Regions from separate parts of the Aerococcus loyolae genome, predicted to be linked through region 2. Evidence: predicted binding sites of a transcription regulator. Region 2 holds the regulator's gene; the other holds the start of a gene.

Region 1 (12,080 bases), 890 kb from region 2:
ATGCCATTTTCTAAGAAGGTAAGCATGGCCTCAGGGTCAACCGTTTCTTGGCGTGAATAGTTAAGGATAATCGCCCCTGTTTTTACTAGAGAAAGATTTTCAAAGCCAATTAAATGGTGGGTTTCTTCGGTATAGGGGGTGTGGATGGTGATGTAGTCGGATTGTTGGAAAATATCTTTCACATCATCACAATAAGACACTTTTTGGTTAATTTGCCAAGCATTTTTCACTGAAATATAGTTATCGTAGCCAATGACATCCATACCTAGTTCAATACCCGCATTAGCAACCCGGGCACCGACATTACCTAGGCCAATAACTCCTAAGGTCTTGCCCATTAGCTCTTGGCCACGGAACATCTTCTTTCCGGCTTCAACTTGCTTGTGGACATCTTCCCCATCTAAACGGTTGATCCAGTGTTCTGCTTGAAAGACATTGCGAGAGAGATTAATCATCATAGCAATAACCAGTTCCTTAACCGAATTGGCGTTGGCCCCCGGTGCATTAAAAACCACAATCCCCTTCTCACTACAATCATCAACAGGAATATTATTTACCCCCACGCCTGAGCGCCCGATCGCTTTTAGTTGAGAAGAAAAGTCGTAGTTATGAATATCACTACTGCGTAAGATAAGAGCGTCCGGCTCTTGGTCATTATTAATTAAGTAGCCTTGTTTACGTAAATAATTAAGCCCTGTTTCAGCGATATTGTCTAAAGTATTAATTTTTTTCATGTTTAACCTCACTTTCAAAATCCTTCATGAATTTCACTAAGGCATCCACCCCCGCTTCAGGGAAAGCATTATAGATGCTGGCCCGCATCCCACCTACAGAGCGGTGCCCCTTCAAATTAATAAAACCTTTCTCCTTGGCTGCTTGGATAAATTCTTGGTCGATGTCAGCATCTTGGCTGGTAAAAGGAATATTCATGAGTGAGCGATCAGTTGGAAGGACCTGGTTAACAAAGATTTCTGATTGATCAATGGCTTGGTAGAGTTTTGCGGCTTTTCTTTGATTAATTTGGTCAATAGCGGCTAATCCTCCCTGGTTTTTAATCCATTCCAGAACTAAACGCATTACATAAATAGAGAAAGTTGGTGGAGTATTGTATAAAGAATGCTTGCTGGCATGGGTTTTATAGTCTAAATAAGTTGGAATTACCTTCCCAGTATCCTCTAACAAATCATCACGGATAATCACTACACTGACACCAGCTGGTCCCACATTCTTTTGCGCTCCCGCATAAATCAAAGCAAATTGAGAAACATCCACAGGGTGGCTAAGAAAGTCCGATGACATATCAGCAACTAAGTTTGAACTTTTAGCATCAGGATAGTTGCGGTATTGGGTCCCTTCAATGGTATTGTTACTGGTGATATGAATATAATCATAGTCATTTGAGTTAAAATCAGTTAAGACCGGTAATTTTTGATAATGATCTTCCTTTGAAGAAGCTAGAACGGTGGCCTTTCCGGTTAATTTTTCAGCCTCTTTATAGGCTTTTTCACCCCAGCTGCCGCCAATAAGGTAGCCAGCTTTACCGCTTTTTAATAAGTTTAACGAAAGTGCTGAAAATTGTAAGGTCGCGCCACCTTGCATGAATAATACTTGATAATTGGAGGGAACATCTAAAAGCTCTCGTATTAAGTCTTCCGCCCCTTCAATAATCTCTTGAAAAGAGTCTGATCGGTGACTCATTTCTAAAACGGATAAACCTTGACCATGATAATCAACTAAATTCTCCTGAACATTTTCCAATACTTCTAAGGGTAAAGTTGCCGGTCCGGCAGAGAAATTCCACACACGAGTCATTTTCAACACGCCTTCCTATATAAACTCTATGATTGTTTCAAGATTTTTCTTACCAATAAGTATAGCAAAGACCAGAAAAAAAGCCTATTTAATATTTAAAGTAAAAATAAAAACCAGCCTACTTTTCGAGACTAGTTTTTCCGAGGCGATAAAAATAATAAAAAGCTCCTTCAACCAGAACCACCACCAAAATAAAGCACGCCAAAAAGAAAGTCTCTGGTAAGATTTCAATCACTGGGTCGAGCTTGGGATCAAAGAGCCAAGCATCATTATTGAATAAGAGCTGATGAAATAGAACAAAAACCTGGTCAAAAAATAAGAGAAAGAGCGGTATTAATAGAAAAGGTAAGACCATTAACCCCTTCATGGGCCGATATAAATAGAAGTAAGCCTGGTTATTTTTTAATTTTTTTAGGAAGCGAGCGGATAACAGACCACTGGTTAGTAATAAGATATATAGGATTTGAAATAGCCGCTTCACTTCATAGAAATGAAAGATCCCTTTTGGACTCATGGGGAAATGCTGTAAGGACAAATGTTCAATCCAAGGAAAATTGAGATAAGCAATAATACGATGGTAGTCCTGGAAAATCTGTTGCCATGTTAAGTCAACGACTTGATTGACCTGTTCAAGATATGCACTCAGATAATAGAGTGGGGTAAACCAAATCGTGAAGGTAATCGCTCCACACAATATAAAAAGCACCAGACTGCTAAGTCCTAAGTAAAATCGGATATTTCTTGCCATAATTTTCCTAATTCCTCATAATCTTTAACGATATAGTCAGGTTGACCCGAAAAATGTTCCAAATCTTCTTTATGATGGACACCGGTCTCAATTAATATCGCCGGCATATCCATACGATTTGCCGCTAAGATATCAGTGGTTAAGTTATCACCCAGCATGGCCACTTCATCGGCTTGAAGACCTAGCTTGGCTAAGGCACCGGACATAATCAATTTTTCCGGTTTACCACAAACAACCGGACGCGTCCGACTCACCTCACTGATCATGCGCCCTAATGAGCCAGCACCGGGCACAAATCCTCGTTCATCAGGAAATTGAATATCCGGGTTAGTTAAGTAAAAGTCCGCCCCTCTTTGGACTGCAATAGCTGCTTGAGCGAGCTGGTCATAATAAACACTTTGATTCAAGCCTACGACTACTAGGTCAATCTGCCGGTTAATACTTGTCAAAATCTCAAAGCCTAAGTCATTGACGCTCTTTTTAAGAATTTCACTACCAATAATATAAGCGGCCTGTTGGTGATCGACCTGGTGGTAAGCATCTTTCAGGGCATAAACTAAGGCGTCCACACTACTATAAACCCTTTCTGGATCAACCAAGATTTGATGTTCCTTTTCTAGGAAAGCTTGGACTTCTTGGTGGGACCTCATGGAATTATTAGTTAAAAATAGAAAGGGCGTTTGACTAGTAATGAGTTTTTCAATAAATGCTTTAGCTCCCTTAATGGGACTTTTCCCGCGATAAACCGTTCCATCCAAATCAATCAATAAGCCTTTTATCTTCTTAGCTTTTGTCATCACTTTTTCCTTATTTTAAATGTTTTTTTATCAGTTACTTTAACAGCATTGGCTTTACGACTGGAATTTTTCTTTTTCACAGAGAAGCGCTTACCCACTGTCTTCGTTTGTTTTTTAGAAGCTTTTTTATGATTATTTCCTTGATTATTATGACGACTATTCCTTCTCTTCTTACGCTTAGAATTTTGATTATTCCTTTTACTCTTCAATTGGCGGTTACGTTCATTGATTTCTTCTTCACTACGCAGGTGCTTTAAAACAAAATAATCGCAACCAAAACTACAATATTCATATAAATAATCATCGAGAAAAGAAATTTGCTGGTCAATGCTGGTGTGGGGTAATTTATCTTCATAAAAGCCCTTCAAACGCAATTGTTGGAAACTCCAATCGCCCACCACATAGTCATAGCTATCCAAAATATCCATATAGCGGTTAGCTAATTCCTGCTTATCGATGCCCGCTTCAGCATCCTTAACCACTTGAAAAGCTTGGCCATTGATTAAATAGCGATCATCAGCCTGTTGGATGACGTCAGCAAAAATATAATTGTCGCTCTTACGTTGTTCTATCCAAGCTTGGCGGTCTTCTGTTTGAGACATTTAATCCCTCCTTATCCCTTGGAATCATTAATTTCTATCTTAGCACACTTTATTTAACACGAAAAGTCTCTTAGTTTTCAAGAAGTCTTTCCCCATTAGAGTAAAAATAAAAAGGTGGGAGCGACCCACCTTATTAATTAAAAACGTTTTTAAATTTACTTATTGGATTATTTGCTTAAGTTGTAGAATGCATGGATTCCTTGGTATTCAGCAGTTTCACCAAGTTGGTCTTCAATACGTAGTAATTGGTTATATTTAGCCATCCGGTCTGTACGTGATAAGGAACCAGTCTTAATTTGACCAGCGTTGGTTGCTACAGCAATATCAGCGATGGTAGCATCTTCAGTTTCACCAGAGCGGTGGGAAACAACAGCAGTATAGTTAGCACGTTTAGCCATTTCGATAGCGTTGAAGGTTTCTGTTAAGGTACCAATTTGGTTAACCTTAATTAAGATTGAGTTTGCAATACCTTCTTCAATACCACGTTTCAAGTAGTCGGTATTGGTTACATAAAGGTCATCACCAACTAATTGTACTTTATCACCAATACGTTCGGTTAATAATTTGAAACCTTCCCAGTCATTTTCATCCATACCATCTTCAACAGAGATGATTGGGTATTTGTTAACTAATTCTTCGATGTATTCAACTTGTTCAGCAGCAGAGCGAACAGCAGCGCCTTCACCTTCGAATTTAGTGTAGTCATATTTTCCATCAATGTAGAATTCAGAAGAAGCACAGTCTAAAGCGATAAAGATGTCTTCACCAGCTTTACGTCCAGCAGCTTCGATCGCATCAATGATAGTTTGTAAAGCGTCTTCAGTACCTTCAAAGCGAGGAGCAAAACCACCTTCGTCACCAACGGAAGTTTCTAAACCGCGGCCTTTAAGAATACCTTTCAAAGCGTGGAAAGTTTCAGCACCCCAACGTAAAGCTTCTCTAAATGAAGGAGCCCCTGCAGGAACAATCATAAATTCTTGGAAAGCAATTGGTGCGTCAGAGTGAGAACCACCGTTAACAATATTCATCATTGGAGTAGGTAAAACATGGGCATTGAATCCACCTAAGTAGTTATACAATGGCACGTCTAATTCATCAGCAGCAGCATGAGCAGCAGCAAGAGAAACCCCTAAGATGGCATTAGCCCCTAATTTACCTTTGTTCTTGGTACCGTCTAAAGCGATCATTGCTTCATCAATACCTACTTGGTCAGTAACTTCCATACCAACAATGGCTTCAGCAATCACTGTATTAACATTTTCAACAGCTTTTAGGACACCCTTACCTTCATAACGGTCTTTGTCGCCATCACGAAGTTCAACCGCTTCATGTTCACCAGTAGAAGCACCAGAAGGTACTAAACCACGGCCAAATGCGCCTAATTCAGTATATAATTCCACTTCAACGGTTGGGTTACCACGGGAGTCCAAAATTTCACGGGCATGGATGTTAGTAATTAATGACATAGATTTTATCTCCTTTTATCTAATTAATTTTATAATCTATTTGATGAATTATTCTGCAGCATTAACTAAAGCAAGAAAATCGTCGACTTGAAGACTAGCTCCCCCGACTAGGGCGCCATCAATATTTTCTTGGGCTAAAATATCTTTTACATTAGCTGGTTTCACTGAGCCACCGTAAAGGATACGGACAGCATCGCTAGCTTCTTGGCCAGCAACTTCAAAAACAACGTCACGAATGTGACCACAAATTTCTTCAGCGTCTTCTGGAGAGGCTGTTTTACCGGTACCAATTGCCCAGATAGGTTCATAAGCAATGACACTTTTAGCAATTTCTTCTTGGCTAAGTTCTTTTAAAGCTGCCTTGATTTGTCCAGTGATCCATTCTTTAGCAATGCCTTCTTCACGTTGGTCTAAGGTTTCACCACAGCAAATAATTGGGGTCATGCCATTATCGAAGATTGCTTTGGCTTTCTTAGCAACATCTTCATCGCTTTCATTAAATAATTCACGACGTTCAGAGTGGCCGATAACCACATAGCTTGCTCCTAGATCAGCTAAGGCTAAAGGTGAAATTTCTCCAGTGAAAGCCCCACTATTTTCATAGTAGCAGTTTTGAGCACCGACTTTAATGTTAGTGCCTTGACTTTCAGAGAGTAAGCTTTGCACGTATAAAGCTGGTGGGCAAACCAAAACTTCAGCTTTTTCACTACCACTTAATTTAGCTTTCAGGTCTTCAATAAAAGCTTTTGCTTCACTAGCGGTTTTATTTAATTTCCAGTTCCCGGCAATTAAAACTTGTCTCACTTTGTTCATCCTTCCTTATTTTTCACTTAACGCTTCAACACCTGGTAGAGGATTACCTTCTAAGAATTGTAAAGAAGCTCCCCCACCGGTAGAAATGTGTGAGAATTTTTCAGCAAATCCTGAATTCTTAGCAGCTGATGCAGAATCCCCACCACCAACAATAGTAATGGCATCGTCAAGGTCAGCAACCGCTTTACATACGGCATTGGTACCAATAGCAAATTTTTCCATTTCAAAGACACCCATTGGGCCATTCCATACAACCGTTTTGGCATCTTCTAATTGTTTAGCAAATAATTCATTGGTCTTAGGACCGGAATCCAAGCCTTCCCAACCTTCAGGAATGGCATCAGCAGCTACTACTTGCGTATTAGCGTCATTTGAGAAGTCATCAGCAACGACAACATCCACTGGAAGGTAAAGTTTGTCGCCAGCTTTTTCCATGATTTCTTTGGCTAATGAAACGCGGTCTTCTTCTAACAAGGAGTTACCCACTTCATAACCCTTTGCTTTTAAGAATGTATAAGCCATACCCCCACCAATAAGCACTTTGTCGGCCTTATTAAGTAAGGATTCGATCACGGCAATTTTATCGGAAACTTTAGCCCCACCTAAGATAGCAACAAAAGGTCGCTTAGGATTATTGACTGCATCCCCTAAGAAGTTTAATTCCTTTTCCATCAAGAAGCCAGCTACGGCATGGTCAACATTGGCAGAAATACCAACATTCGATGCATGGGCACGGTGGGCAGTCCCAAAGGCGTCGTTAACAAAAATACCGTCGCCTAATGAAGCCCAATATTTACCTAATTCAGGATCGTTACCTGATTCTTTCTTGCCATCAACATCTTCAAAGCGGGTGTTTTCAAAAAGTAAAACTTCCCCATCATTTAATTGGTCAATGGCTTCTTCTAACTCTTGTCCACGAGTAGCAGGAACAAAGACCACTTTTTGCCCTAAGAGTTCTTCTAAGTGTTTAGCCACTGGAGCAAGGGACTTGTCTTTTTTATCTTCTTCACTTTTCACTTTGCCTAAGTGAGAAAATAAGATCAATTTTCCGCCTTGTTCAATCACATACTTAATTGTTGGTAGGGCTTGAACCATCCGATTATCATCGGTAATTTCTCCATCCTTCATAGGAACATTGAAGTCAACCCGCATTAAAATCTTTTTGCCTTGGACATTAACATCTTTTACAGTTTCTTTTGCCATATTCATTTCTCCTTTTTCTATCACTTAGAAAAAAGGCAGGGAGCGTCTGACTCCCCGCCTTTACATGGATAGACGCTTTTATTAAACGTTAGCGTTTATTATAACTTAGCGAAGTATTCTAAGGTACGTACTAATTGTGAAGTATATGACATTTCGTTGTCATACCATGCAGCAGTCTTCACTAATTGCTTACCGTCAACGTCCATAACTTTAGTTAAGGTTGCGTCGAATAAGGAACCATAAGTCATACCTACAATATCTGAAGAAACGATTTCGTCTTCGTTGTAACCGAAGGATTCATTTGAAGCAGCCTTCATAGCAGCGTTAACTTCTTCAACGGTAACATTCTTTTCAAGAACGGTGAAGAATTCAGTAATAGAACCAGATTTAACAGGTACACGTTGTGCGGAACCATCTAATTTACCATTTAATTCTGGTAAAACTTGTCCAACAGCTTTTGCAGCACCGGTAGTGTTAGGAATAATGTTTTCTGCAGCGGCACGTGCACGACGGAAGTCTCCCTTACGGTGTGGAGCATCCAAGGTGTTTTGGTCCCCTGTATAAGCATGGATAGTAGACATTAAACCTTCAACAATACCAAAGCTCTTGTTTAAAGCATCTGCTAAAGGTGCTAAACAGTTAGTGGTACATGAAGCACCAGAAATAACAGTTTCATCCCCTGTTAAGATTTCATGGTTGGTGTTGTAAACGATAGTTGGAATATCTGCTCCACCTGGTGCAGTAATAACAACTTTCTTAGCTCCACCTTTTAAGTGTAGTTCAGCTTTTTCTTTTGATGCAAAGAAACCAGTAGCTTCAAGAACAACTTCTACACCTAAGTCACCCCAAGGAATTTCAGCTGGGTCTGGATGAGACATAACTTTAACTTCTTTACCGTTTACTTTGAAGGCGTCATCTAAAACTTCAATTTCACCATTGAAACGACCATGAGTGGTGTCATATTTCAATAAGTGAGCTAACATTTTTGAGTCAGTTAAGTCATTGATTGCAACTACTTCTAAACCTTCAACATCTTGGATACGACGGAAAGCTAAACGTCCGATACGTCCAAAACCATTAATACCTACTTTTACCATATTAATAATTTTCCTCCTTCGGAAATAAAAATATTTTTAATGAGTTTCCTCATTTAAAACCTGATTACTTACCCCTAAATCTGTCACTAGGACAAAGTTAAAGGGTGCGAGTTTTGCAAAAGCTTGAATGGCTTTTGCTTTAGCACGACCGCCAGCAATTAGAATGGGATATTGAATATCCTTTATTTGATCTAATTGTAAACCAATACGGGGCATTTGATAAACTATTTCCCCCTCCTTGGTGTAAAAACACCCGAATGCTTCACCAATGGCTCCCTTAGCAAGGATTTTATCAATTAATTCTGATGAAAACCCCCGTCTTTGGGCCATGATTCTAGCATCGCCAACACTAAATAATAAAGCATCGGTCCGCTTTAAAATATTTAATGTTGCTTGAATGGAGGGCTCTTTCACTAATAAGTCTCTGGTTTCTTCAGTCAGAACATCAGGAACGTAGAGAGAATTAGTAGTCCCATTTAAGCGGTGTGCGAGTTGGTCACTAATTGTATTTGCCTGAATCGCCACCGAATCGCCCATGCCACCACGGACAGGAACAATCGTAAAATGCCGATTCTTAGTTAGAACTTTACGGTTTAAGCTCTTAGCAACCTCGAGTATTGTCGAGCCGCCTGAAACAGCCACCGTAATGTATCCTTCTGGCAAAGTATTGGCTAAATAGTTAGATAAGAATACTCCTATTTGTGCCAAGGTACTATTTTCTTCATCAAGATTACTCTCAATAATATGTACCTCATCGATACCTAGTTGCTTTTCTAAGCGTTGTTCCTTAGCAAATAAACTAGAATCTTCATGGAGCATTTCGCGAGCAAAAGCTAAAGCTTCCTCACCCTTAGCGGTGATAACCATTCCATTTCTAGTGGAATCTAATAACCCTTCTTTTTTAAGGATATTCGTTTCACGACGGAGTGGTCGCTCAGTCATGTCTAACTTCTTTGCCAAAATTTGGCGACCAATAGGTTGAAAGCGTAAGACCATTTGTAAAATTTGCATCCTTTTTTTAAAGAGGTCTTCCAATTCAGGAACCACTTTAAGGATTCTACTGTAAACGGCTTTCATGACATTCAACTTTCTATTGCATGGACTTTTATTGTCCGTCATGCCTTTTTTTGACCAACATAGTGCAAAAAAATTTGAGCAGTTCTATCTGCTATTCATTTTTCTACACTAGTAGTATAACAAGAATATCATGCAGTCGCAAGCATTTTGCAGTGGAAATCTAAATTTTATAAAAACCGAGTGTACTTACTTAAGCTACACTCGGTAATTATTTTGTATTTGTCTTTTATGATACTATTCTTGACCTTTAAGGCCTTGGTTAGAAGCCATGATTTCATCAATGATGCCATATTCCTTAGCTTCTTTGGCAGTCATCCAGTAGTCACGGTCCATATCTTTTTCCACTTTGTCGATATCTTGACCAGAACGTTCAGCAATAATTTCTTTTAAGGTTTGCTTAGTTTGTAAGATATGACGAGCTGATATTTCAATTTCAGTAGCCTGACCTTGAACGCCACCTAGAGGTTGGTGAATAAGCACTTCAGAATGAGGCAAAGCATAACGTTTTCCTTTTGTACCACCAATCAATAAGATAGAGCCCATAGAAGCTGCTAAACCAGTGACTATGGTCACAACATCAGCATTAACAAATTGCATGGTGTCGTAAATGGCCATCCCTGCAGTTACTGATCCTCCTGGACTGTTAATGTATATATAAATATCTTTATCGTTATCTTGAGCATCTAAGAAAAGTAATTGGGCAATAACGCTGTTTGCCATATCATCATTAACTTCTCCACTGAGCATGATAATACGGTCCTTCAGTAAGCGCGAATAAATATCATAAGCACGTTCACCACGAGGTGATTGTTCAATCACTGTCGGTACTAAATTCATTTAATTTCCTCCTTTTTCGACTTCCTAATCATTATAACCTTAATAGTCAATATAGGTCAATAGATAAACTTATGGCACTTTTACGGGGAAATATTTATGCCAACTTGCCATTAATGCCCTTCAAAGCAGAAGTAAGCTAGCTTCTTTATTTGTTGATTTTGCGGGTGAAGCTATTATAGTAAGAAATCATCGATAACAACAATACTTTTTTCAAAAAAGTTCTTAACAAAAGTATGCTATTTGTGCTATAATGTATTTATTGCTTGCACCCATAGTGTAATGGATATCACGTAAGATTCCGGTTCTTGAGATGGGGGTTCGATTCCCTCTGGGTGCGTATTTAAATTTTAAGGCTTTCAAATATGCCTTAGAAATGTTGATTTAACAGCATTTACAACTTAATTGTTAATAATAGTTAAGCTCTAATTTTGCACCTCATGGGGCAAGATATGGGGCAAGATCTTTCTACCCCCATCGCTGAGTTAGTAAATTTAAATTTAGTATTATTTAGTAATGTAGTAAATTGTAGTAATTGCCCCGTGCGGGCTTTTTTTATTGGCAATTTACTTAACAGGTTTTAACAGGTTATTTAATATCGCTACCTATGGAAAATCTTAGGAGTCTTATGGGTAATAAATATGTTAAGTTTTGTCAGGTTTTAAAAAATGCAAGGTTTTGCAAGGTTTCCCTTTTTTAGGCCTCAGCTATCTCAGGTTTTTAATGACGGAATATAAATTTAACGGGGTAATTTGGGAGTAGTTTTTTTAGTTAGCTAATAACCTTATGAAATCTTAGTAATTATCATCACTAGCACCAAGCCCATAAAGCGCCCTATTTGCCCTGTGTGGCGTTGTTTGATTTCGTGATGAATCCCATCACTAATACATTTAAACTGTGATAAGGCTGGTTATTTTCGCTCTACCTTGTCAAAACCTTGCCATCGTCTTTCAGGGCAATGAAAAAGGTGAACCATCACTGATTCACCTAATTAACGCTGTTATTCTCTTTTTAGTTTAGTCTGGCAGTGCTGTCTGGTATTACCGTTTCACGTTCATTAACTTGTGACCCATCAAGCTTGGCCATGCGGTTTAGTAACATTCCATTCCGTATATTCGCTTCCCTAGCGCCCTCAGGCGTTTCGCTGGTATTACCATACAAATCATCGTCAAAATTGGTGGAAAGGTTCTCTAAATCACTATAGAACGGATTCTTTACCTCGTATTTACCATTGGCATTAATAACGTCCATCACGGCTGAATTATAGTCATATTTTTCAGCAAGATAATTCAGTGTCTTTTCGCTCTTGTCCATCATTAACACAGTTTGCAAGTAACTAAAATCAATTGGCGTGAGATCATAAAGGCCTCTTTCTTCAAAGCCGATTTCTTTGAACTTTTGTTTACCCTTATTGAATAACTCAATGTTTTCACGTCTTAAGCTAAGGTAGATTCTGCGTTGCTCCTTAAGAAATTTCTCAGTCGCTTCACGTTCTTCTTCATAAGCTTCTTTTTTACCGTCCTGTGAATACTTCGAGTTAGTTCGTATCTCATCAACTTTTTGATTAAACTGATTCAAAGCTTCTAGCCCTTTAGTGTTTAACTCGTCCATTTTATTAATGTTACGCTCGT
Region 2 (12,080 bases):
AAGGTAGACCAAATAAGACCCTCGCCCAGGAGAAAAACGGGCAAGAATAAAGAGACTCAAGAGGGCAAAAACGCCTTCAAATACCGGATAGGTCCAGGCAATGGGCTGCTGACACTGAAAGCACCGGCCCTTTGACAAGCAATAACCGATTAGGGGAATAAGCGCCAGGGCGGATAAAGTGACCTGACACTGGTCACACTGGGACCGGGCCCAAAGAAAAGGGAGCTTTTTTAGGTAACGGTGGCTAAAGGCCATCAGGCAGGAAGCCAGAGCGGCAAAGAAGAAAAATTGTAGGTAAACCAGCATGAAAGCACCTCCTAACTTATTCATCCGCAAAACATAAAGAAATTATTTGACCAGGAAAATTTTTATCAAATTCACTTGACGATTATAAGTAAAAGTGGTATTATTTAATAGTTGTCTGATCAGGACAGCAAAAATAACTCAGGGAGAATTAGCTCAGCTGGGAGAGCGTCTGCCTTACAAGCAGGATGTCGGGGGTTCGAGCCCCTCATTCTCCATTATGATTCGTTAGCTCAGTTGGTAGAGCATCTGACTTTTAATCAGAGGGTCGGGAGTTCGAGCCTCCCACGGATCATTATTGTAAGCATACCTCGTATTGTCTTACAAATGCGGAAGTAGTTCAGTGGTAGAACATCACCTTGCCAAGGTGGGGGTCGCGGGTTCGAATCCCGTCTTCCGCTTAGCCAAATGGCTTTGAAAATTATTATTATGCCGGGGTGGCGGAACAGGCAGACGCACGGGACTTAAAATCCCGCGGTGGTTAAACACCGTACCGGTTCGATTCCGGTCCTCGGCATAACCGTTTAAATGATCAAGCACCCATGGCTCAACTGGATAGAGTACCTGACTACGAATCAGGCGGTTGCAGGTTCGAATCCTGCTGGGTGCATTACCGGGAAATAGCTCAGCTTGGTAGAGCACTTGGTTTGGGACCAAGGGGTCGCAGGTTCGAATCCTGTTTTCCCGACTCGATGGAAAGCGTCAGTAAGGCGCTTTTTATTTTTCTTAAAAAACAAAGGATGACGGGAAGTAGCTCAGCTTGGTAGAGCACTACGTTCGGGACGTAGGGGTCGTCGGTTCAATTCCGGTCTTCCCGATAAGCTGATTAAACAAGCTATTTAGCGATCTTTGGATCGCTTTTTTCTTTTTTCGATAAAATGGCAAAAATAAGTAAGAAGTCTAAAGCTTTTGGGCAATCAGCAAGTGATTATTTATTAAAGAAAAAAATAAATTTGTTAAATTTAACATAATTTAGAAGGGCTTTTAATAGATTTTTAGACAGAATAGTGTATAGTAAGTGAGTGGGCACTCATTTATTAAGATGACTGTAACTTAAGCCGATTGGCCTCATGGCTTCTGGTCCTTGGACTGATGAGTGGACCAATTGATAAAGGCTATGGCGCTTGCTACTAAGATTGCCTTTGGCTCACTTGAATGATCGAGATGAAGTCACAGCCCTTTATCAAAGAGAGGACTAGAGGCTTAAGCAATTATTGGGGATAAGTCCACAGCGATACAGGCTGGGAGCCTCATGGCCCCTTGCTGATGATCCTTATCCTCATGAGTGATTGAATGAGTTTTAACAAGTGAAAGTGGATTGGAGTGTGTTTATGGAATTCGACTATCGAAGATTACGTGGCAGGATTATTGAAATTTATGGTTCGGTGAAGAATTTTTCCAAGGCGATGGAATTGTCAGAACCGACTATGTCCATGAAGTTAAATGGTGGCTTATCTTTTAGCCAATCACAAATTTATAAGTCTTGCGAATTATTGGATATCGACCATGAAGAAATCGGCCGTTATTTCTTTACTCCTAAAGAAAATCAGGCAGAAGCAAATGACAATTAAAGAATCGTGAAAGCGATAGGCATGATGAAGGGCCTATCGTTTTTTCTTAGCGACTATTTGCCTTTAAGGCCCCGGGATTCTTTGTTATACTAGAAGGGCAATGACTCCAGAGGGAGAAAATACACATGGAGGCGAGTAGCATGGAATTGCACATTGAAAATATCGACAAGCATTTTCAAGAACAGGAGGTTCTTAAGGGCGCTTCCTACACCTTTGAAGCCGGTCATATTTACGGACTCTTGGGACGGAATGGGTCAGGGAAGACGACTCTCTTTCGGATTTTATATGGGGACTTGGAAAGCGATGGTGGCCGGGTCTCCTTAGTCGAAAACGGCCAGGAGCGAGCCATTGAACCGGAAGATATCGGTATGGTCTTTGCCGAAAACTACCTGCCTGACTTTCTTACCGGCTATGAATACATCAAATTTTACATGGATATCCATGCTCCCAAAGATACTTATTCAGTCGATGATTACTTAGACCGCTTGGGCTTTAGTCAGGAGGCCCGCCACCGGATCATCAAGGGCTATTCCAGTGGGATGAAGAGCAAGTTGGCGATTCTCTGCCTCTTGATTTCCAAACCGAAAATCATTCTCCTTGACGAACCTTTGACAGCCATTGACGTGATTTCCAGTCTCGAAATTAAACGCCTGCTTTTAGACTTGGGTCAGGACCATATTATGATTATGTCTACCCACATGATCCAATTGGCCAAGGATATATGTGATGATATTGTTCTCTTACATCAAGGCCAGCTGCGTCACTTTGAGAGCGCCCTGGAGGACGAGAACTTTGACCAGTCTCTTATTGAAGCCTTGAGCGTGGAGGATGAGGGCCATGACTAATTACCAATTCCTTCAGCAACTCAAGGCGACCCGCTCGCTGAACATCTTTCTTTACTATCTCCAACGCCTCCCCCTAATTGGTAAATATATTCCCAATCGCTGGTTTGAGGCCAAGCATGTTAAGCGTCTGATCACTTGGCTGGGCACAGTGGGGGAAGTTTTTAAACAAATATTTGGCAAAGCTTTTTATTTTGTGGCTATTTTCCTCCTCGGTTACATTGGCGACCCTGGGCAAGAAAATACGGTTCGTTTACTGGCTATTTTTTGCTTTTCTTTAGTCTTAGCGACCTTCTGGGTCAAGTTAATTGATCCCAACCAAACCTTTGACCGCCTGTGTATTTATTACTTAAAGATGAATCCCAAGCGCTATTACTTGAATATGACCTTTATGGAGGGTTTAAATTTTGTCATTTTCTACGGGCTAGCTGCGACCATCACGCTAAAAGCCATGGGGCTTTCTCTTTTTAGTGGAATGAATATGACCCTCTTTTTCCTCGGCTTACGCGTCTTAGCGCAATCCCTCTACCTGAAGCTGGTTAATCCCAAGCGCCAAGTTCCTAACCAACCCTTTACGGTAGTGATGATCGCCATGATTTTTGTCGCTGGGGGGCTTTTTGTGGGCTTGTCGATTATGGAAAACTCGGCCAGCTTCCACTTACCTATCAACTGGCTCTTCCAGCCCCTCACCGCGCTTTTGGGAGTGGTCATGGCAGGGGTTGGGGCCCATTGGCTAGCAAAATCCGACAAATACCAGGCCTTGGCCCGGTCAAGCATCAACCATGACAGTATCCGCCATATCGATCAAGCTGTGACCAATGCCCAGTCCGCTAATGTTAAGGTGGATGTAGAAGATATCAAGGTCCCGGCTAGTTCCGATCAGTATGACCACTTACAGGGGATTAGCTATATTAATGCCATCTTCTTTGACCGACTGGGCCATCGCTTGAACAAGCAACGCCGGATTATCTTTATGATTGTCTTAGGTCTCTTTGCCTTAATCAGTGGGGGAATCTTTATCTACCAATTCTTCTTCCACGGTGACTTAGGCATTAGCCAGGCTGACTTGGAAGAGGCCTACCAGACCTACTTGGTTGTGATGGTGATTTATGCCTGTCTGTTTTTGAATATTGGGGAATCCTTTACCCGTTTTTGCTTTTTCAATATGGACCGCTATCTGATGCATAATAATTATTATCGCAATCCTGACCTTTTGGCAGAGGCTATGGTGATCCGCTTTCAGCGTTGCTTCCGCTATAATTTACCCACCTTGCTGGTTCTCATGCTAGGTTCTAGCCTGGTCTACTTCCAGTTGGGCGGCCAACGCATACTGCCTTTGGGGGTTTTACTCCTTAGTCAAATCGTGGTCATGGTTTTCTTTACGGTTCACTACCTCTACTTATATTACTGGCTCCAACCTTTTACCGCCAACCTGGAAAGCAAGAGTCCACTCTATAATATTATCCGCTCCTTGAGTATTTTTATTCCCTACCTACTTTATATGAATGCCGAATCCATTGGACCACGAGTGATTTTAGGTATCTACCTCTTTATTATCGCCTATATTATTTTAGGTTATCTCCTGTTGAAGTTTATCGGGCCTAAACGCTTTGTCTTACGTTAGACCTTAGACCTTGTCCTTACTGCGGGCAGGGTCTTTTTTCTGAAGGCTGTTAATAGATAGGGTTTTAGTTTTAGACTAAGCGACTTTATTTAATAACTAATTAAATTTACTTAAAATATGAGACTACAGAAGTAGTTATTGTTTGTACTGGAAAGAAATGATGATATGATAGGGTATCATAAGGAGAGTGAAAACATGGAAACACTTTACAGGATAGTCGGTATCGAAAGCCAACGTCAATATGATTGGTTAGCTCAGCAAATAAAAGACCTCAACCAAGATAAGGGCTTTGCCATTCAATTAGACCAGGATATCGTCCGCTTAAACCGCCAGGAAGAATTACTTTACTTACGTCGTTTTTTAGCCTTTGAACAATTTTCCCTTGTCCCCTTAGATTCCGAGGGCCAATTAGATGAGAATAAGCGTTTACAATTTAGAAATAGCCAAGAAACGGCTAAGAAGATGCGTTTGGTTCTCTTTCTCAATGCCTTTTTCACGGTCTTTGAGGCCTTCTTTGGCTGGACCTTAAACAGTGCAGCCATTCTCTCGGATGCCATCCATGACTCAGGGGACGTCTTAGCTATTGCCATTGCTTGGTTCTTTGAAAAAATTTCTGGCCGTGAGGCAGATAATCGTTATTCTTATGGCTATCGCCGCTTTTCCCTGCTTGGTGGACTGATTACAGCAGTCTTTCTCCTCATCGGATCCGCCTTTATCCTAGTGACTTCTATTCCTAAGCTCTTTAATCCTGAACCGATCCATGTGACGGGGATGTTCTGGGTGGCTGTCTTTGCTGTAGTGGTGAACGGCTATTGTTCCTGGATGATGCATAAGGGCCAGTCAGCCAATGAGCAGTTACTCAACCTCCACCTCTTAGAAGATGTCTTAGGCTGGGTAGCGATTTTGATCCTCTCGGTGATCCTCCGCTTTACCAATTGGTATTTCTTAGATCCACTGCTGTCGATTTTGACTGCGGCTTGGATTATCAGCCAAAGTTTCCCTCGCTTCCTTAATATTTCTAAGATTTTCCTCCAAGCGGTTCCCGAAGGTATCGATGCCCAAGCCATTGGCCAACAGATCTTAGATTTAGACGAGGATATCGATGGCTTATCCCACCTGCATATCTGGTCAACCGATGGGGAACAACATATGGCCAGTGTTACCGTTCTTACCTGTCGCTTAACGGCGGATGAACAAGAAGAACTTAAACAAAAAATCCGCTCCTTGGTAGCTAAATATAATATAAATCATATAACCATTGACACGGTTTACGATCCTGACCATTCTATTCAAAGAGAAAGTAGCCAGCGTAACTAGGTCAAAGCCTAATGAGGTCGCTATTTGTGAATTAAATAGTTGACCTCATTCCTTTTTTTGCTTATTATTAAAGTATATTAGTCAAAGTTAGTCAATAATTAGTGAAGGAGGTGAGGACATGAGCAACCGGAATATGTCAGATATTATTGAAGCCTATCTAAAAGAGGTGCTTCAGGATACTGAACGGGTCGAAATCAGACGGAGTGAAATTGCTGACCGCTTTGAATGCGTGCCTTCACAGATTAATTATGTGATTAATACACGTTTTACCCCCAAGCAAGGCTATCAAGTCGAAAGTAAGCGGGGTGGTGGTGGCTATATCAGAATTATGAAATTGAATATTATCGATGATGCGGACTATATTGATAATATGATTAGCCTCGTAGGCAACGACATTTCTTTGCGTGATGCTGTATCGATTCTCACTAATTTGATGAAGAATGAACTGCTCAGCGAGAATGAGGCGGCTATCATGCACTCAGCCATTGACAAGGAAGTCATGTCGAATTTTAAATCCCCGGATCGTGTCCGCGCAGTGATACTTAGAAACATGTTAGAACATTTGAAATATCACTAATTACTCCGGTAATTAGAAAAGGAGACAACTATGAAAGACATCTATACTGAAAAAGCCAAGACCGCGATTGGATTTGCCAAAGAAGAAGCTGAATACTTTCGTCATCCAGCCATTGGTAGCGAGCATATGCTTTTGGGCTTATACCGCGAAAGTGAAGGTGTTGCTCATGCCGTCTTAAGCGACTACTTGCCAAGTTATGAGAGTCTTCGCGAAGAGATTGAATTTGTTACCGGCTATGGGACCAGTGACACAGCGACCAGTCAGGAAGACCAGGTACAGTTTTCCCCACGGATGCAAGAAGTCCTCAACCAAGCCAGAGACTTAGCCAAGTCCATGCAGGCTTCTTTAATTGGTACGGAACACTTATTATTGGCCTTGATCAATGAGGAAACCCTGGCTAACCGCCTGCTTAAGAATCTCGATATAGATGTTAATCGCCTGCGTAGTGATGTCTATCAGATGTTAGGGCAAAAAGAACCGGTCAGAAATCGGACGAAAAAGCCACGGGGCAAACAAGGCAAAAGCAAAACGCCAACCCTGGATAGTATTGCCAAGGACCTGACTCAAGCTGCCAAGGATGGCAAGTTGGACCCAGTGATCGGCCGCCAACAAGAAATGCGCCGGCTTATGCAAGTCTTAAGCCGCCGGACCAAGAATAACCCTGTTTTAGTTGGTGAACCGGGTGTCGGCAAAACCGCCATTGTTGAAGCCCTGGCCATCCAAATGAGCCAGCACCAGGTTCCCGAAAACTTGCTGGATAAACGCCTCATGGTCTTAGATATCGGGTCTTTAGTGGCTGGGACTAAGTACCGTGGTGAGTTTGAAGACCGGATGAAGCATTTAATTGAAGAAATTGAAGATCAAGGCAATATTATTCTCTTTATCGATGAAATTCATACCATTATTGGTGCTGGGGGAGCAGAAGGGGCGATTGATGCCTCCAACCTGCTAAAACCTGCCCTGAGCCGGGGCCAAGTCCAATTAATTGGGGCAACCACCCTCAATGAATACCAAAAATACATTGAAAAAGATGCGGCCTTGGAAAGACGTTTTGCTAAAATTTTAGTTGAAGAACCAAGCCTGGAAGATACTGAGGCCATCCTGAAAGGGATCCGGCCTGCTTATGAAAAATACCACCAAGTGGCCATCCCTGATGACAGCATTAGCGCCTGTGTACGCTTGAGTTCCCGTTATCTGTCGGACCGTTTCCTACCGGATAAGGCTATTGATGTTATGGACGAGGCAGCCGCTACCAAGCGTCTGGATAATCCGATAGCTAATGGGGCTCGGCGAAAGAAATATCAAATTGAACAGGAATTAAAACGTCTCAACCAAGAAAAAGAATACCATGTCCGTAACCAGGCCTTTCAAAAGGCGGCTGCGGTCCATGCCCAACAAGCAGACTTAGTCAGAGAGCTCGGTCGTTTGGAAGAAGATGAAGGCGACCAAGAGGGTCAAGACAGCTATGACTTAAGCTTGACTAGCCAAGACGTGGAAAACTTGATCCATGCGTGGACCGGTATTCCTGTGCAAGAGCTGAGTCAAAGTGACAATGACCGCTTAATTCACCTAGAGGACCGTCTCCATGACCGGATCAAGGGCCAGGATGAAGCAGTCAATGCCGTCGCCCGGGCCATCAAACGCTCACGCAGTGGTTTAGGACAAAGAAACCGTCCTATTGGTTCCTTTATGTTTCTCGGCCCGACCGGGGTTGGGAAAACCGAATTAGCCAAGACCTTAGCCGAAACTCTCTTTGGCTCCCAAGAGGCCCTGATTCGATTAGATATGTCTGAATACATGGAGAAATATTCTTCTAGCCGGATGATCGGGTCAGCACCTGGTTATATTGGCTACGAAGAAGGGGGCCAACTGACTGAAAAGATCCGTCAACACCCTTATTCTATTGTCCTCTTTGATGAAATTGAGAAGGCCCATCCGGATGTTTTTGACCTCTTACTCCAAGTCCTCGATGACGGTTATATCACTGACAGCAAGGGTCGGACGGTGGACTTCAGAAATACTGTGGTTATCATGACCTCTAATATTGGGGCCACTGAATTACGGGATGAGAAGTTGGTCGGCTTTGGCCAAGGAAACCAAGAAAAAGACTATCAAACCATGAAGAAGCAAGTCTTGGATGCTTTGAAGAAGACTTTCCGACCGGAGTTTCTTAACCGGGTTGACGAAGTGATCGTCTTCCACGCCCTGAGTCAAGATAACTTGAAGGAGATTGTCCGCAAATTTACCGATCAAATTAGCCAACAAGTTGAAGAACAAGGATTGACCTTACGCTTTACCAATGGGGCGATTAAGCAACTGGCTAAGGACGGTTATGACCCAGAAATGGGCGCCCGGCCAGTTCGCCGTCTCATCCAAAGACAAATTGAAGATGCCCTGAGTGACTTGCTTATTGAAGGCAAGGTCCAAGCGGGAGACCGCCTCCAAGTGGGTAGTCGCCAAGGCAATTTCTACATCCGTACCCAACACGGAGACGGCAGCGAAAGTCAGGCTGATTTGGCCAAGGTCGAGGAAAGTCTGTCCCTCGGATAGTCCAAAGAAGACTTTATATCGCTTTTAGTGTATGATAAAGACAAGCTTAATAAAGAGGAGGGTTACTATGGACAAGACAACAAAATTAGTATTAATTGGTTTAGGTACAGCTGCTGCTATTACAGCCATTGTCGCCTTGGCAATGTATGAAGAAGACCAAAATCAAACGCTAAGCAAGGCTTGGGACGATGTTTCTGATAAGGCACAAAAGCAAGGAAAACGTCTAGCTAAACAAGTTGATCAACTTGATTTACCTGAATGGGTAGAACGTTTTGCCTAAACTCTCATCGATGCGAGTGCTTTGGCACTAAACAGCAATACTTAACTACATGAAGCGGTTATGACTCGGTCAGACCGCTTTTTATTTTATTATAAAAGCTTTTTGTAATTGGGAAAATCCATGCTACAATAGACAAAAGTAAATTTAACACATTGTATTTTGCCAAACAGTGAAGGAGGAAAAAAGATGAAAATTGTTATATTGGGTGCCGGTGGTATGGGTTCCCGTTTCGGCTTAATGTTTAAAAAAGCTGGTAAGGATGTTGTCTTACTCGATGGGTGGGATAAGAATATTGCAGCCATCCGCGAACACGGAATCCGCGCTAACTATAACGGGGAAGAGGTTCAAGTCGATATTGATATCTATTCATTCGATGACTATGACCCTGACTTGAAGGCAGACTTATTAATTGTTTTCACCAAGGCCATGCAATTGGAAGACGCTATCCAAGCAACTCGCTCCATTGTGACTGACCAAACCAAGGTTTTATGTCTCATGAACGGGATTGGCTATGATGACATCCTCCGTCAATATTTTGATGATGAACAAATCGTTTTAGGAAACACCATGTGGACAGCTGGCTTAGAAGGCCCTGGGCGTCCGAAGTTATTCGGTAATGGCTATGTGAACCTACTTAACCTGGGTAAGAGCGAGGAATCGGCAGCAGCAGCTAAGAAAATCGTTGAATTACTCGATGAAGCTGGCCTAAACGGGATCTATGAAAAAGAAATCTACTACCTCATCTACAAGAAAGTCTGCGTTAACGCCACCATGAACGGCTTGTGTACGATCTTAGAATGTAATATGGCAGACTTGGGAGACGCTCAAGCTTCCCACGATCTCATTAACCAATTAGTTAAAGAAGTGGTTGATGTGGCCAATGCCGAAGGGGTGGAAATGGACCTGGATGAAATGATCGAACACGTGGGTGAATGCTTTAACCGCGAAACCATTGGTGGTCACTTCCCATCCATGTACCAAGACTTGGTTACCAATCACCGCCTTACTGAAATTGACTACATTAACGGTGCTATCGCCCAAAAGGGTGAAAAACTCAATGTGCCAACCCCTTATAACCAATTCTTAACCAGTCTGGTTCATACTAAAGAACAATTACTGAACGCTAAATAATCATTTTAGCTCTTGGCTGCTGCAGTCAAGAGCTTTTTTTTCTGAAAGGGGTGCTTAGCCTGAAGCAAAAGCAGACTGCTTCAAGTGATTAAGGAAGACTCCTGGTCACACTTGCTCCTTTCGTCTGCTCTTAGTTATAATAAAAGGAAGTTAGAGGGGGGATGAGCCATGGATGACAAGGCAGATGATTTTATGCAAGCCGCCATTGACCTAGCCAAAAAGGCCCAAGCGATTGATGAGGTTCCCATTGGGGCAGTGGCCGTTTACCAAGGTCAGGTGATTGGACGGGGTTATAATCTACGCGAAAAGAGCCAGGATGCTACTGACCATGCCGAAATGCAGGCGATTCGCCAGGCCAACCGCTACTTAAATAATTGGCGCTTGAATGATGTTGACCTCTATGTCACCCTAGAGCCTTGTAGCATGTGTAGTGGGGCCATTGTCTTGAGCCGGATTCGCTGCCTCTACTATGGGGCCAGTGACCCTAAGGCGGGAAGCTGTGGGTCACTCATGAATTTGGTCCAAGATCCCAGGCTCAACCACCAAGTTGACTTAGTGAGTGGGCTGAGAGGAGAGGAATGCAGTCAACTCCTCAAGCGTTTTTTTAAGGACCTGCGCAAGCGTCGCAAGGCCGCTTCCCGCAAACCCAAGTCTTAGGGTTTGACAAGTGAGCTAAAAACATGCTAGTATATAATTTGTCGAAAGACCGTACGACAAAGGCAAGGGTGTGAACCGAGTCAGATCCGGAAGGAAGCAGCTATAAGCATTTGCTTGTCTTGTGTTGTACGTTATGCACTTATTCAAGGTTGGGACAAAGGTTCCAACTTTTTTATTTTCAAAAAATGACTAAGAATTTTCCCTTAATCCCTAAAGACTTGGCCCAAGAGCCGTACTTTTACGAGCTAGCTGGCCGAGAGTATTTTAGCTCATCCATGGATATCTAGAGGGGATTTGGTTATAATGGTTGAGAATGAAGGAAGGGAGGCCATGATGAGTTATCAAGCTTTATACCGGAAGTGGCGGCCGCAGACTTTTGCGGATATTGTCGGCCAAGAAGCGGTTTCAAGGACCTTGAAGAATGCTATCAGCCAAGATAAGACCAGCCATGCTTATTTATTTAATGGCCCGCGGGGAACAGGGAAGACCTCTGCCGCTAAAATTTTTGCTAAGGCGATTAACTGTCCCCAACAAAAAGATGGTGAACCCTGCAATGCATGCCATCTCTGCCAGGCCATTACCGAAGGCCGTTTGGCGGATGTGATTGAAATCGATGCGGCGTCTAACAATGGGGTGGAGGAAATCCGGGATATCCGCGACAAGGTCCGTTATGCCCCTACTGAGGCGACTTATAAGGTCTACATTATCGATGAAGTCCACATGCTCTCAACCGGGGCTTTTAATGCCCTGTTAAAAACCTTGGAAGAGCCACCCAGCCGGGTCATCTTCATCTTAGCGACTACCGAAGCCCACAAAATTCCGGCAACTGTGATTTCACGTACCCAGCGCTTTGACTTTAAACGGCTCTCTAACCAAGCCATCAAGGAGCGGATGGCCTATATCTTAGACCAAGAGGGGGTTACTTATGAAGCCGAAGCCTTGGACCTGATTGCCCAAGATGCCAATGGAGGCATGCGGGATGCTTTGAGTCTCTTGGACCAGGTGATTTCTTTCTCCCAAGGGACGATTACCACGGCCATGACCCGACAAGTGACGGGAATTTTAAGCGATGAGCAAAAAATTAGCTATGTCGCCGCCATAAGCCAAGGCGACACGGACCAAGCCCTGGAGGTTTTAAGGCAGATCCTTCAAGCGGGCCGAGAAGCCAGCCGTTTTGTTGAGGAAATGTTGCTCTTTACTCGGGACCTCTTATTAGCTAACCAAAGTC

What was found. The regulator CtsR, encoded in region 2, represses protease genes until heat stress. The targets are predictions, from matches to a motif close to TTGGTCAAAAAAGGTCAAANA.
Region 1: a site for CtsR is predicted at 10,495-10,515, ahead of clpP (ATP-dependent Clp endopeptidase proteolytic subunit ClpP). Genes of this name have one in related genera too.

Annotation. Positions count from the first base shown of each region.
Region 1 is NZ_CP126958.1:782,115-794,194, reverse strand. Features, by position in the region: gene CJ190_RS03655 (3-phosphoglycerate dehydrogenase family protein) at 1-734, opposite strand, end outside; gene serC (3-phosphoserine/phosphohydroxythreonine transaminase) at 721-1,812, opposite strand; gene CJ190_RS03645 (TIGR01906 family membrane protein) at 1,931-2,560, opposite strand; gene CJ190_RS03640 (HAD-IIA family hydrolase) at 2,533-3,357, opposite strand; gene CJ190_RS03635 (YutD family protein) at 3,357-3,959, opposite strand; gene eno (phosphopyruvate hydratase) at 4,127-5,425, opposite strand; gene tpiA (triose-phosphate isomerase) at 5,474-6,229, opposite strand; gene CJ190_RS03620 (phosphoglycerate kinase) at 6,245-7,441, opposite strand; gene gap (type I glyceraldehyde-3-phosphate dehydrogenase) at 7,540-8,538, opposite strand; gene CJ190_RS03610 (sugar-binding transcriptional regulator) at 8,575-9,615, opposite strand; gene clpP (ATP-dependent Clp endopeptidase proteolytic subunit ClpP) at 9,850-10,452, opposite strand; tRNA gene CJ190_RS03600 (tRNA-Arg) at 10,718-10,789, shown strand; gene CJ190_RS03595 (hypothetical protein) at 11,461-12,080, opposite strand, start outside.
Region 2 is NZ_CP126958.1:1,675,692-1,687,771, reverse strand. Features, by position in the region: gene CJ190_RS07690 (prepilin peptidase) at 1-306, opposite strand, end outside; tRNA gene CJ190_RS07685 (tRNA-Val) at 449-521, shown strand; tRNA gene CJ190_RS07680 (tRNA-Lys) at 526-598, shown strand; tRNA gene CJ190_RS07675 (tRNA-Gly) at 633-704, shown strand; tRNA gene CJ190_RS07670 (tRNA-Leu) at 735-820, shown strand; tRNA gene CJ190_RS07665 (tRNA-Arg) at 840-913, shown strand; tRNA gene CJ190_RS07660 (tRNA-Pro) at 918-991, shown strand; tRNA gene CJ190_RS07655 (tRNA-Pro) at 1,048-1,121, shown strand; gene CJ190_RS07650 (DUF739 family protein) at 1,635-1,874, shown strand; gene CJ190_RS07645 (ABC transporter ATP-binding protein) at 2,015-2,719, shown strand; gene CJ190_RS07640 (hypothetical protein) at 2,712-4,340, shown strand; gene CJ190_RS07635 (cation diffusion facilitator family transporter) at 4,536-5,657, shown strand; gene CJ190_RS07630 (CtsR family transcriptional regulator) at 5,776-6,234, shown strand; gene CJ190_RS07625 (ATP-dependent Clp protease ATP-binding subunit) at 6,265-8,784, shown strand; gene CJ190_RS07620 (hypothetical protein) at 8,852-9,064, shown strand; gene CJ190_RS07615 (2-dehydropantoate 2-reductase) at 9,251-10,195, shown strand; gene tadA (tRNA adenosine(34) deaminase TadA) at 10,364-10,852, shown strand; RNA gene ffs (signal recognition particle sRNA small type) at 10,900-10,989, shown strand; gene dnaX (DNA polymerase III subunit gamma/tau) at 11,186-12,080, shown strand, end outside.